4 regions of the Synechococcus sp. R55.3 genome follow, and region 1 is predicted to be linked to each of the others. Evidence: predicted binding sites of a transcription regulator. Region 1 holds the regulator's gene; each other region holds the start of a gene.
The links. The regulator NtcA, encoded in region 1, controls nitrogen genes in cyanobacteria. The targets are predictions, from matches to a motif close to GTANCNNNNGNTAC.
Positions count from the first base shown of each region.

Region 2: the regulator NtcA is predicted to act here: its motif matches at 1,755-1,768, upstream of NW849_RS08250 (P-II family nitrogen regulator).
Region 3: the regulator NtcA is predicted to act here: its motif matches at 1,615-1,628, upstream of fmdA (formamidase).
Region 4: the regulator NtcA is predicted to act here: its motif matches at 2,030-2,043, upstream of NW849_RS11895 (ferredoxin--nitrite reductase).

Region 1 covers NZ_JANSIG010000039.1:603-4,136, reverse strand. The annotation lists gene NW849_RS07700 (M61 family metallopeptidase) at 1-1,578, opposite strand, end outside; gene ntcA (global nitrogen regulator NtcA) at 1,880-2,554, shown strand; gene eno (phosphopyruvate hydratase) at 2,793-3,534, shown strand, end outside.
Region 2 covers NZ_JANSIG010000043.1:6,241-9,774, reverse strand. The annotation lists gene NW849_RS08255 (ammonium transporter) at 1-1,202, opposite strand, end outside; gene NW849_RS08250 (P-II family nitrogen regulator) at 1,357-1,695, opposite strand; gene NW849_RS08245 (IctB family putative bicarbonate transporter) at 1,846-3,261, opposite strand.
Region 3 covers NZ_JANSIG010000029.1:3,504-7,037, forward strand. The annotation lists gene thrS (threonine--tRNA ligase) at 1-1,284, shown strand, start outside; gene fmdA (formamidase) at 1,709-2,914, shown strand; gene NW849_RS06465 (FmdB family zinc ribbon protein) at 2,955-3,230, shown strand.
Region 4 covers NZ_JANSIG010000087.1:212-3,745, reverse strand. The annotation lists gene NW849_RS11900 (CmpA/NrtA family ABC transporter substrate-binding protein) at 1-363, opposite strand, end outside; gene NW849_RS11895 (ferredoxin--nitrite reductase) at 425-1,972, opposite strand; gene NW849_RS11890 (CAP domain-containing protein) at 2,165-3,304, opposite strand; gene NW849_RS11885 (hypothetical protein) at 3,321-3,467, opposite strand.

The sequences.
Region 1 (3,534 bases):
CCCATCCAGGGCCACCAGCTCATCGCCGGCCCAGATGCCTGCTTTTTGCGCCGGGGATCCCATCTCTACTGCGCTGATGCGATTGCCCTCGCCGTTGAAATTGAGGCCCAGGTATGGGATGGGGTTGGGGCGGCTGAAGTGGGCTTTAAGGGTGAGGCCAAAGGGGTGTAGGTAAGTGTTGTAGTCTAGCTCTTCCGTGCCTTCCACATAGGCTGCGAAAAACCGGCCAAGATCGGCACCAGCTGCCCGCTCAAACGCCTCCCGCAAGTCTTGGTCGCTGTAGCCCTTCCCTGACCGACCAAAGCGCTGCCACAGATCCTGCAAAGCTGTATCCAGGGATCCCCGACCGCCGGAAAGGTGGCGAATGTGCAGATCCAGCAGCCAACAGACCAAAGCCCCCTTTAAGTAATAAGAAACCTGGCTGTTGAGGGTGTTTTCGTGGGGGCGGTAGAGTTTGATCCAGGTATCGAAGCTGGACTCCCGCAGCGATTGCACGGCCCGGCCCGGAGTACGCTGCAAGCGGCCAATCTGTTCGGAAAGAATCTTCAAGAAATCGCCGGCACTGAGGATCCCTGCCCTCAACAAGATGACATTTTCGTAGTAGCTGGTCGCTCCCTCACAAAACCACAGGCATTCCAGATAGTTTTCTTGGTTGTAGTCGATCTTTTCCAATGCCAGCGGACGCAGACGCTTGACATTCCAGGCATGAAACAACTCGTGGGCCAGCAAAGACAAAAAGCGCCGATAGGACTCCGGCTGATGCAGCTCCAGCCCAGAGTAAAGAAGGGTGGTGCTGTACTTGTGCTCAAGGCCACCAAATCCTCCCGGCGACAAATGCACAATGAACCAGTAGCGGTCGTAGGGTAGCCCACCGAAAAACGCGGCTGTGGTTTTGACAATCGCCTTAGCATCAGCGACAGCCCGCTCCACATCCAGAGTGCCCACCCCCCAAACCACAAAGTAATGGGGGATCCCTTCCACCTCAAACGATTGCACTCGATGTGGACCCACCTCCACCGGGCTATCCACCAGCTCGTCATAGTCCTCTGCCACAAAAGACTGGCCGGAAGCGGGATCCCCAGAAGAGGAGATCAAAGGCCGCAAACTGGTGGCGATGTGCCAATCCGGCTTGGGGGGGATCACCGTCAAAGTGTAGGGTTCCCGCTCGCGACCGGGCACGTAGAGGAAGAGCGCTGCCCCGTTGAAATAGGCGTGGGTCAAATCCAGATGGTTCGTGCGCACCGTCAGCTCATAGGCATAGACCCGATAGCACACCTTCACAGCAGAAGAACCCGGCGGATCGATTTGCCAGGTATTCTTATCCACCTTCCGCCAGGCCAAAGGGATCCCTTGCTCAGTTGCCGCCTGAAACTCCTGCACATGACGGGCATACTCCCGCACCAAGTAGGATCCCGGCGTCCACACCGGCAGCCGCAGCCGCAAAGGCATCTTTGGCTCCACCTCTCGGAGCAGCAGCTCCACCTCCAGGAGGTGATTGGCCGGATCCGGCATCCGCACCGTGAAATGCTGGCGGCTCAGCCGAGAAGGTTCAGCAACAACAGCCTCCGGGCTCCCCATAGATAGATAGAATGTTCCAACCCACTCCACTCTCTACCGCCAAGGGCCGATGCAACCCCCAGCGACAATGGCTCTTATCCTAACCCCTGCTTTCGGTTGGGGATCCCTTTCTGGGGCAAAAACGAGACTCAAAAATGTAGCACGTGCTACAAAGATGCCTGGGCAGAACCTTCTACTTTAGGGTAAATCTTGGTATCATCATCGATTCTGAAGTCAAGGGGTTGCAACCTAGCCTAATGCTTCTAGATTGATCTTAATAGGTTGATCTTAGGTATAAACTGACCTTAAAAGGTTGATGAGTATGGCGGTGGCCGTAGCGGAAAAATCTCTGATCACAGCCTTCAAGCAATTGGGAGGCCCTCACCATCCTCCGGTTATCGAAACGTTTGAGCGCGGGAAGACCATTTTTTTTCCAGGGGATCCGGCGGAGCGGGTTTACTTTTTGGTGAAGGGAGCCGTTAAGCTCTCGCGGGTCTACGAAATGGGGGAGGAAATCACCGTCGCCCTCCTACGCGAAAACAGCATCTTCGGCGTGCTCTCCTTTATCACAGGACAGCGCTCTGATCGCTTTTATCACTCGGTGGCTTTTACGCCTACTGAGTTGCTCTCTCTGCCGATCGAGCAGGTGGAAAAATCCTTGCAGGAGAACGCCGAACTGGCCATGTTGCTGGTTAAAAGCCTGTCGTCCCGCATTTTGCAAACGGAGATGATGATCGAGACACTGGCTCATCGCGACATGGGATCCCGTCTGGTCAGCTTTTTGTTGATCCTCTGTCGCGATTTCGGAGTGCCTGGCCCAGATGGGGTCACCATCGATCTCAAGCTGTCTCACCAGGCCATTGCCGAGGCCATTGGCTCAACCCGCGTCACCATCACCCGCCTGTTGGGAGAGCTGCGCAAGAAGAAGTACATCTCCATTCACAAGAAGAAGATCACCGTACACGACCCGATGCGGCTGAGCCATCGCTTTGCCTAGAAGGAAGAGGAGAACACCTCCTGAGCAGCACCCTGCCTAGGCAAACCCCGCTCGATGGTTGGTTGAAGCTCTGGCCGGCCTATGTTCAATCTACTGCTGCAGCCTTGAAGAATCTCTGTGCCCGAAGGACAGACTTAAAGTTTTCTGGAAGCTGACCGGATCGCGGGCAAAAACCTACTAGTCTATGGGGGGATCTGGCTTTGGCCAGAGCTATCTAGCCAATTGCTGAGGTGTAACTGTGGAAACAGCCATCGAGTGGATTACCGCCCATGAGATCCTCGACTCGCGAGGGCGTCCCACCTTAGAGGCCCTGGTGGGTCTAGCCAATGGGGCAACGGGCTTGGCGCAGGTTCCCAGCGGTGCTTCGACCGGCACCTTCGAGGCCCACGAGCTGCGGGACGGGGATCCCAAACGCTACGGCGGTAAGGGCGTGCTGAGGGCGGTGGAAAACATCCTTGGCCCCATCCAGTCGGAGCTGCAGGGAGAAGATGCCCTCAACCAAGCCCGTATTGACCAGTTGCTGATCGACCTGGACGGCACCCCCAACAAGTCCCGCCTGGGGGCCAACGCTATTTTGGCAGTTTCTCTGGCGACAGCCAAAGCGGCTGCGGAAGCAGTGGGCTTGCCTCTTTACAAATACCTGGGGGGGCCCTTTGCCAACCTGCTGCCGGTGCCGCTGATGAACGTGCTCAACGGCGGCGCCCACGCCGACAACAACGTCGATATTCAAGAATTTATGCTTGTGCCCATTGGAGCGGCCAGCTTTCGCGAGGCGCTGCGCTACGGGGCTGAGGTGTTTGCGGTACTAAAACAAGTGCTGCAGCAGAAGGGGCTGTCCACCGGTGTGGGGGATGAAGGGGGGTTTGCTCCTGATCTCGACTCCAATGCGGCGGCTTTGGATCTGCTGATGACGGCTATTGAACAGGCAGGCTACAAACCGGGAGCAGATATCGCCTTGGCCTTGGATGTGGCCGCCAACG
Region 2 (3,534 bases), on a different contig from region 1:
GTGACCTCTTCAGCATAGTTGGCATTGGCAAAGAAGGGGATCCCTGCTGCCAACACCCCCCAGATACCACAGGTGCCGTGTACCGAAATCGCGCCCACCGGGTCATCAATTTTCAGCACCGTATCCAGGATCACCACCGAAATCACCACCAGAATCCCGGCCACCGAGCCGATGATCAGAGCACCCAAAGGATGGACGCTATCGCAAGGGGCAGTGATCCCCACCAAGCCGGCCAGGACACCGTTGGCGGCAAAGGTCATATCCGGCTTGCCAAAATGAACCCAAGAGGTGAACATCGCCCCAATTGCTCCAGCCGAAGCTGCCAGCAGCGTATTCATGGCAATCCAGCCAATATCGACAGAGGCTGCAGTGGTGGAACCGGCATTAAACCCGATCCAGCCCAAGGCGAGGATAAACACCCCCAACATCCCCAGCGGCAGGTTGTGGCCGGGAATAGCCCGCGGCTCTCCATTGGGGCCGTACTTGCCAATGCGAGGGCCAAGCGCGATCGCACCTGCCAAGGCCGCAGCGCCCCCTACCAAATGCACCACCCCCGACCCGGCGTAGTCGATGTAGCCCAGATTTTCCAGCCAGCCGGCTGTGCCGCCGTTGTAGTCGCCGAACAGCCCGTTCCAGGCCCAACCCCCAGAGATGGGGTAGATTAGCCCAGAAATAACGATGGAGTAGATCAAGTAGGCCAAGAACTTGGTGCGCTCTGCCATCGCTCCGGAAACAATGGTGGCGGCGGTAGCGGCAAACACCATCTGGAAGACAAAGAAAGTAAAGGGCCAGCCATCTGCCTCGTAAGCCTGCTGCCAGCCAAAAGCAAACCAGTCAGTGCCGAAGAAGCCAGCACTTTTGCCGAACATGAGGCCAAACCCGATGAACCAGAAGGCGCAACAGCCCATGCAGAAGTCCATCAAGTTCTTCATCATGATGTTGGCGGCATTCTTGGCGCGGGTAAAGCCCGTCTCCACCATGGCGAACCCTGCCTGCATGAAGAACACCAAGGCCGCCGACACGATCGTCCAAACAACGTCAGCGTGTTTCTGAACTTCCTCGGCCTCTTGAGCAAAGGCAGTTCCCTGGCCGAATAGAAAAACCAGCGCAGCCATTAGAGCGGCAGTCAGACTCCACTTGGCCGGTCGCCAAAGCCACTGGGGCACCTGGCTCTTGAGCTTTTGGATCATTGTCGTACTCATGCTTTTCGACTCACCTAAAGTGACAGTACTTCTCGCAACACATTACCCGAAAAGTAGGGCAAGAACACCTCATCAGATATACAGCAAAAGAGACATGAAGCAAACTCACACGAGGCTCAGGCCGGGCAACCCAAACCCTGAACGTGATCCCTTCTCATAGGGCATCTTGGTTGAGCTCGCCAGTTCGGATGCGGATGGTTTTTTCGACGGGGCTGATGAAAATCTTGCCATCCCCGATTTCGCCGGTGCGAGCCGCTGCAATCAGCTTCTCCACCACCGTATCCACCAGGTCATCTTCAACCACGATCTCCACTTTCAGCTTTTGTAGGAACTCTACCGTGTACTCGGATCCCCGATAACGCTCGGTTTGTCCCTTTTGGCGACCAAAGCCCCGCACTTCACTTACAGTCATGCCGACAATTCCGGCATTGACCAAAGCAATTTTGACCTCATCCAACTTGAATGGCCGGATTACGGCCTCGATTTTTTTCATTTGCCTCCTGCACCCCGGACAATTCCGCTAATTTCTAACACTACTGACACCTGCAAATTGTAAAAACAGATACATTTTTATCTCCTACTGAAGATGCTTACCACTCTGGATTTGCTCCCGTCAAGACCGGAAGGCCAAGCTTAAGCTACCTTAACGGGAGGAAGTCCCCACTGGCGTCTCACCAGCATCTGTAAGCGGCTGAGGGCTGAGAGAGGCCAAGCTGGCTGTAATAAGCGCTACCGCAAGCCACCACAGCATTTGTACCTGGGGACGATACCAGATGGTATCCACCAAGCCGTGGGCCATCATGCCGGTGCAAGCGGCCAAGCCTGCTGCCACCCATAGACCCTGCGGATCCCGCAAGTTGAGCAAAGTTTTCCAGCATCTCCAGCCGTGATCCCAGAGCACCAAGAGGAACCAGGCGAAAGTTAAGGAGCCGATGAAGCCAGTCTCCACGGTGAGCTGCAGAGGCACCGAATAGGCTCCGAGGGCGCTGAAGTTGCCTCGTTGGTAAAGGGGGTAGACGCGGTTAAAGGCGACATTGCCGGGGCCGATCCCCAAGATGGGAAAGTCGCGGATCATGTCCAAGACCGCCGCCCAGACGTTGATCCGAAAGTTGTTGCTGGTGTCTAGCCGCCCCCAAAAAAGGCTCTGCACCCGCAGCCGCAGAGGGCGTACCGTCAGGATTCCGAGCAACAAAGCGGCCCCCCCTCCACTCAACAGAACCGGCAAGGCCCAACGCCGCCAACGAGCCGGCAAATCGATAGAGTGCCACTGCGCCAACAACACGGCCATCAGGGTCAGCATAGCCAGCCCCCCAATCCAGGCACCGCGACTGTAGGTGAGCAACAGGCAAATCAGGTTCACCGCCGTCGTAAACCCGGCCAGGAGTTTCGCTCCCCAACTGGGCCAAATCCAAGTGGCGGCCAGCCCCAGGGGAATGACCGGGATCAAGTAGCCCCCGTACAGATTTGGGTTGCGCAGATAGCTGTACACCCGCGTCAGACCTGCCAAGCCCGACTCCGGATCCACCCAGGTGGCCAGTTCTGCTGCCCCATAAAAGTATTGCCGCAGGCCGTAGACCCCCATCACCAAGCTGACCAAAAGCAGGGATCCCACAATCCCATCTCGGAATTGGGGTTTGCGCAGCAGACGATGCAACAACAGATAACCAGCCAGGTAGAGAGTCAACTTCAGCCAGCCATCCCGCGCTGCGTAGGGAACCGGAGAGAGAATCGTCGCCAAGGTGGCAATTCCCCAGAAAAGGACCAGGGGCAGATGCAGCGGCAGCCCAATCGGCGTTTCCACCAAAGTGCCCAGGCCCACCAGAGCGGCCATAGCCAGCAAAATCAGGCCCAGGATGCCGGTGGAGCTTTGCGCAGAGAAAACCCAGTAAAGCAGTACCAGCCCCAGGCCGATGCGGTCGGAAGTCTGCACCAATACGCTGCTTTTCCCCCAACTCTGCAGGGATCCCAATAGACGACCCAAAAGGCTTCCCTGCCACCAAGCCTTGATGGGAAAATCGCGCAGCAGAAAACCGTGCCACCGTTGCGTTGCTCGTTCCATAACCCTCCGGAGCCTGTTGGGCACAAGTTCATACGCCCCAAGTCACCTTCCGATTGCGTCGGTGGGACGAAGTTCTAGCTTATATCCCCAGAGGCAAAGAGACAACGAAGAAGAGCGCAACTTCTTATCGCGCCAGCCGGACAAAGTACCCCTCAACAAAAACAAAGAACCGGCTGACTCACAAGACTCTACAAGAAAAGGCATCGAAGAGTTATCAAAGTTGGGTTTTCAATCTTAAGAACAAGTCTCTGTAAAAAGCAAAGAAGAACAGCA
Region 3 (3,534 bases), on a different contig from region 1:
CGCATCTACGGCACCGCCTGGGAGACCCCAGAGGAGCTGAAAGAATACAAACGGCGGCTGGAAGAAGCCAAACGGCGGGATCACCGCAAGCTGGGCAAAGAACTGGGCCTATTTTTGTTTTCGGATGAGGTGGGGCCGGGGCTGCCTCTCTGGACACCCAAGGGCACCATTCTGCGCTCGGTGCTGGAGGATTTTCTCAAGCAGGAGCAGCTCAAGCGGGGCTACCTGCCGGTGGTTACCCCTCATATTGCCCGTGTGGACTTGTTCAAGATCTCCGGCCACTGGCAAAAGTATCGGGAAGATATGTTTCCCATGATGTCGGAGAATGAGCAGGCGCGTGCGGCTGAACAGGGCTTTGTCATGAAGCCGATGAATTGTCCTTTTCACATCCAAATCTACAAATCCGAGCTGAGATCCTACCGCGATTTGCCCCTACGATATGCCGAGTTCGGCACCGTTTATCGCTACGAGCAATCGGGGGAATTGGGAGGTCTGACGCGAGTGCGTGGCTTCACGGTGGACGATGCCCATTTGTTTGTTCGCCCCGATCAATTGGAGGAGGAGTTTCTCAAGGTTGTCGATCTCATTTTGGTGGTTTTCGATAAGCTCAAGCTCAAGGATTTTCGCGCCCGCCTCAGCTTCCGGGATCCCAAGTCGGACAAATATCTGGGATCCCCCGAAGATTGGGACAAAGCCGAAAATGCCATCCGTCGCGCTGTGGAGAAGTTGTCGATGCCCCACTTTGAAGGGATCGGAGAGGCAGCCTTCTATGGGCCGAAGCTGGATTTTATTTTCCGCGACGCGCTGGATCGGGAGTGGCAACTGGGCACGGTTCAGGTGGACTACCAAAACCCACAGCGCTTTGATCTGCAATACGTAGCTGAGGATGGATCCCGGCAGCGTCCGGTGATGATTCACCGTGCTCCCTTTGGCTCGCTGGAACGACTCATCGGCATTCTCATCGAAGAATACGCTGGGGATTTTCCCTTCTGGCTGGCCCCGGAACAGGTGCGTATTTTGCCCATTTCCGATCAGTATTTGGGCTATGCCACCCAAGTGCGGGATCAACTGCGGGAACATGGGATCCGCGTTCACATCGATGCCGACAGCGATCGTTTGCCCAAAAAAATCCGCAATGCCGAGAAGGCCCGGATCCCTTTTATGTTGATCGTGGGGGAACAGGAACAAGCGGCAGGAACGGTGAGCGTGCGCCAGCGCCATGGACAGGAGCTGGGATCCCTGACGGTGGCAGATTTCCTAGCCCAGCTACAGGCACTTGACTAGCTTGGGCATTCGGGATCCCTGGCTTGCGGCAACTGGGTTTTCAGAACTTGGAGCTCAAGAAAGAGCTTGAGTTTCCCTTTCTCAAGGGAAGCCAAGGGGGCTAATTGAAAAATCAGGATTTGGCCGACAACCCACCATGTTCTCTAGGGATTTTCTGGAGAGGATCCTGCAACGCTTTAGGAGCTGACGGCTAAATCGATCTGTCGCCGAATGGATTGGCCGTTACTTTGGTGAATTGATTGATAGTTACTTTGAATTGCAGTGAAATAGCCTGTCGATCTAAGCTCCTCATCTCCCGCTCTGCGATTGTAGATAACAGCACTATGAATTGTAGCTTTTACTACAGTATTAGCTTCTCTATTGGAGATAGGCTTTTGTGCATTCAAAGTCTGACCGCAGAGTGATGACTCAAGGATAGGATCCCATGCCCAAAACGCTGTTTAAAGTTGACCTGACTAAGCCAATGGATCAACAGGATCTACCGGGTCACAACCGCTGGCATCCTGATATTCCCGCTGTGGTTTCTGTAAACCCTGGCGAGGTATTCCGAATTGAGTGTAAAGACTGGACGGATGGGCAAATCAAAAACAACGATGATCCTTCCGACATTGAGCAGGTTGACCTAAGCGTTGTCCATGTTTTGAGTGGGCCTATTTGGGTTAACGGCGCCCAGCCTGGAGATATCCTGGTTGTCGATCTGTTAGACATTGGGCCACTGCCGGGAGACGAGTGGGGGTTTACAGGTATTTTTGCCAAAGAAAATGGAGGGGGATTCCTCACCGATCATTTTCCCAACGCGGCCAAAGCCATCTGGGATTTTCAAGGCATTTACACCACTTCCAGACACATTCCCCATGTGCGCTTTGCCGGCATCATTCACCCCGGCCTCATTGGCTGTGCCCCATCTCACGAGTTGCTGGCGGCTTGGAATAAGCGGGAAGCTGAGCTGGTCGCTTCGGCTCCCGATTTGCGCACTTACGGCGCGGGGCTATCCGGCAATCAGCCTGTGCTGGCCGCCTTGCCCAATCCCAAGAACGCAATTTTGGGAACTTTGCCCAAGTCAGAGTATGAGCGGGTTGCTGCTGAAGCGGCTCGGACGGTGCCCCCGCGAGAGCACGGCGGTAATTGCGATATTAAAAACCTGTCTAAAGGAACACGGATCTACTTCCCGGTTTACGTGGAGGGTGCCAAGCTGTCGATGGGAGATATTCACTTCTCGCAAGGGGATGGGGAGATCTCTTTTTGTGGCGCTATTGAGATGTCGGGCTACATCGATCTCCACGTCGATCTAATCAAGGGTGGTGTTGAGAAGTACAGATTGGTTAACCCCATTTTTAAGCCCGGCCCTGTTGAGCCACGTTACTCGGAATACCTTGTGTTTGAGGGCATTTCTGTGGACGAGCTTACAGGTAAGCAGCATTATATGGATGTTCACATTGCCTATCGACGCGCCTGCTTAAATGCCATCGAATATCTGAAAAAATTCGGCTTTACGGGAGAACAAGCTTATCTGCTGCTCAGTTCTGCACCGGTGGAGGGCAGAGTGAGTGGGATCGTCGATATTCCCAATGCTTGCTGTACGGTGGCTGTTCCTACGCAAATCTTCGACATAGATATTCTCCCTAGGTGAATGTTATCCGATGCCTCGTTCAAGGGGGTGGAATAGGAAGATGCCGCTGTATGAGTTTAAGTGTCAAACCTGTGGGGAGTTTGAGGTATGGCGGCCCTTATCTCAATATCGAGATCCGGCCTATTGTCCTTCTTGCAATCAGGAAGGGAAACGTCTCATTTCAGTTCCCATGGTTCAGCTTTCCAGCTCTTTGCCTATTTCAAAGGGGGGAAGAGAACCCAAACTGATCAAGCGTGAACAGCACTCAAATTCTGATCCAAACTCGCCAAAATATCGCTCCCAATCCTGTGGGCGACCTTGGATGTTGCACCATTAGTTATTAGACATAGTTGTTTCAGGCTAGGGTAAGACGCCTGGGCTATTGAAAAAAGCCTTCTGGCCCCGTGCATTATTGCTCCGCAGCGCTATTGCTATGCCTACGGCACCCTGACGGGAACCGCAACGCTGACGCGACGATGCGACGACGTAACGACGTGACCAACGTTTTAGGTGTGGGTGCAGTGTCCCAGTTTGAATCGAAATGACCATAGTGCTTAGAAAAAGAGAGACTCTCACAATACCCCCAGAAATGCTTTCCTCTGGCATGGCAGTTCACAACCTATGCTGGAAAAGGCGTTCAA
Region 4 (3,534 bases), on a different contig from region 1:
GGGCATGGGGGTGAGGATGTGTGCCCCATCGATGCCGCCGGCGGCGGATCCCAGCACCAAGTTGTCGCGGGTGGTGCCCCAAGAGGCCTGCTTGACCACCTCCACGTCTTTCATGCCGTACTTGTCAAAGAACCCTTTTTCTTTGGCGATGATCAGGGGGGCCGCGTCGGTTAGAGCGATGAACCCCAGCTTGGCGCTGGTGGTTTCGGGAGTATCGGCCTGCGCCACCCAGTAGCCTTTGCCCAAGGATTGCGATTGGGCGCGCGGGATCCCAGCCGTGGCCGCCCCAGCCGTGAGAGCAGCCACCCCGGCCAAAAATTGCCGACGGGAGACGGGAGAGGAAGTGCTGAACAGCTTAGACATCGAAACCTCCAAGATTTACAACGACGAAGAAAGAAAAACTTTCAGGACGGCAACAGAACCGCTAGCGGGTTACCAAAACAGAAGCCTGGGCAGCGGACGGATGCTGACGTGGCTTGGCCCCAAAGTGTTCAATGAGCAGCTCCACCAAGACCGGCTTGAGGTCTTCGCAAGGGATCCCTTTGCGCACGCATTCGCCCAGCTTGGCGTCTTTGCCCACCTCTCCCCCCATGTAGATGTCCACGGCCTCCACCACCCTGCCGTCCTTGCGAGCAGTGGTGCCCATAAGGCCGATATCGGCTACTTGGGGTTGGCCGCAGGAGTTGGGGCAGCCCGTCCAGTGGATGCGCACCGTTTGGGGGATCTCCAGCTCCGCCTCCAGCTCCTCCATCAAGGCCACAGCCCGGTTTTTGGTCTCGATAAGGGCAAAGTTGCAGAACTGGTTGCCCGTACAGGACACCAACCCCCGCTGCAAGGGCCCTGGGTTGGGGGAGAACTTCTTCAAGAGCGGCTCTTTGAGGAGCGGGGCCACTCGGGAGTCGGGCACATTGGGGATGAGCACGTTCTGCTCCACTGTCAGCCGCAGCTCCCCGGAGCCGTACACCTCCGCCAAGCGGGCCAGCTCCATCATCTCCAGGGCGTTGAGCCGCCCCACCGGCACATGCAGGCCGACAAAGTTGAGGCCCGGCTGCTTCTGGGCATGCACCCCCAGCAGATCCCGCTTGTGCCAGACCACCTCATCTTTTTCCGCTGCCCTGAGCAGAGGGTGGCCTATCTGGCGCTCCACAGCCGCCCGGAACTTCTCTAGGCCCCACTCGTCAATGAGCCACATCAACCGCGCCTTTTGCCGGTTGGCCCGCAGGCCGTGATCCCGGTAGACCAGCAGCACCGCCTCGCACAGGGGAACTACATCGCGGGGATCCACCCAGACATCTAGGCCAATTGCCTCGGCGCAGCGGCGAGCAGAGAAAAAGCCGCCCACCAGGACGTTGAAGCCCAGGCGGCCATTTTTGAAGGCGGGCACAAAGGCCAGGTCGTTGATCTCCGCATGCACGGAGTTGTCGCGACAACCGCAGATGGCGATGTTGAACTTGCGCGGCAGGTTGCTGAAGGAAGGGTTGCCCTCGCCGTTGTTGGTGATCATGTCCTGCACCTTGCGGGTGAGACCGCGCACGTCGATCAGCTCATCCGGGTCAATACCAGCCAGAGGGGATCCCGTGATGTTGCGCACGTTGTCCATGCCCGACTGGATGCTGGTCAGGCCTACCTCTTTCAGGTAGCCCAGGATCTGGGGCATTTCCTCGATGGGGATGCCCCGCAGTTGCAGGTTCTGCCGGGTGGTGATGTCGGCTACGCCCTGTTCTCCATAGGGGTGGATGATTGCGCCCAACATCCGCATTTGGCCGCTGGTTAGGATCCCATTGGGCAGGCGCAGCCGCAGCATGAACTGACCTGGGGTGCGCTTGCGAAAGAAGATCCCCAGCCACTTGAGGCGGTGATCCCGGTCGTCTTCAGGAATGTTCTCCCAACCCATCCGGGCAAACGCCTCCAGCTCGGCCTTGACCGCCAGCCCATCCTTTTCGCTTTTGAGGCGTTCAAATTGGTTCGCCATGATCGCTGCCGTGGGGTGAACACTAGCTACCCTAGCGATGACGAACCGTTAACTTTGGTATTGGCAGTTACACTTTGTAACAGGTTATGCAGTTTTGTCATTCTCGAATTGCGCTTTATGCATAAAGTCAGGCTTCCAGGAGCAGCAGACCCCTCTTTCCCCTTTGGGAAAGGGGCTGGGGGTGAGGAAAAGCTAGTTGAGAGGGTTGAAAGAGTTGAAAGTCTCCATCTGCCAGAGCAGACGGGGCGGGATCCCCAGCCCTTCGGTGAGGGGTGCGGGCCGTTGGGAAGTTTGGGGATCGCAGTCGTAGAGAGCGGTGGTGTAGCGGTAGCTGCGGGGGGGGCCACCGTTGAGGCGAATGCCGCTAATTTCAAAGGTGTAGTTGCGATTGGGCTGGATCGAACCCACGGAGTAGGTCAAAGTTTCCAGGCCAAAGGCGGGATCCCCCACGCGGAGATCTCCAACAGGCACCGGCTCGCCGCTGAGGGCATCGGTGATGCGGACTTGGGCTTGGCTGAGATCAGCCTTGCCGCCACGGCTGGGCACCGAGAAAGACCAGCGGTAGGCAGACAGGGGCTGGCCGGAAAACCCTTCTAGGCGGTAGAGGTAGCCGTCTTTCTCCGGGAAGGCGATGAACTCTGGATCTGGCACCGACTCGTCAAAACCGAAGATCCAGTTGGCGTTGGCCTGGGTCACCCGTCCAGCCCGTGGGTCAAAGACAATGCCGTAGGCCCCCTGGGCGTACTGAGGATACAGGTTCCAGCGGCGATGCCCCACATCCACAAAGTTTTCTCGACCTGGCTCGGCAAAATAGATGTCCACCTGCCGCGCCAACACCCGGCCTGGATCGGGGCCGTTCAGCTCTAGGATGGGCCCAACCGCCAGGTTGCTGAAGCGGGATCCCGCCTCCCCAGCAGGGGTAAAGCAGCGCCAAGAAGGGGGCGGCTGGTGGCTGAGAGTACCATTGGCTACCTGCATCAAGGCCGCTTGCTGGGCGGCTTCTAGGAACTGAGGATTGAGCTTCACCGGCGGTAACTGGTGCAACAGCCGTAGAAAATTCAGCCGATCCATCATCTTTTGGGCTGCTGCAGGCGTAAGGCGACCGGGGTTGCAGGTAGCAACCTGGGGCTGTTCGGCGTAAATAGGCCCCGTGAAGCTGCGGGTCTGGCGATCCAACCGGCACAGGAAGCTGGCAATCGGCACTTCCCCTGCCCGCGGTGGCTCCATCGAGGTAGGGGATCCTCCACAGGCCGCCAGCAGACAAAGACAAAAGATCCCCGCGATCCTCAAAGCCCAAAGCTGAACCAACTTGGGCAACCGCTGCAAGGGCATGCAAAAACCAGCCGAATTATGAGCCGGTGGGGGTGGGGGTGATGCTGGGGGGGCTGACGGTGCTGCTGCTGCTCTCGCCACAAGCAGGCAACAAGCCCAGACAGGCAAACAGGGCTAAGGCCGCCAAAAGCTGGTGGGTCACTTTGGGTTGCAACGTAGCCATGACAACAAACCTCCCAAATGCTGTTGGGTTTGACCCTGTTCTATCACCTGGCCGAGTGGGCCACAGC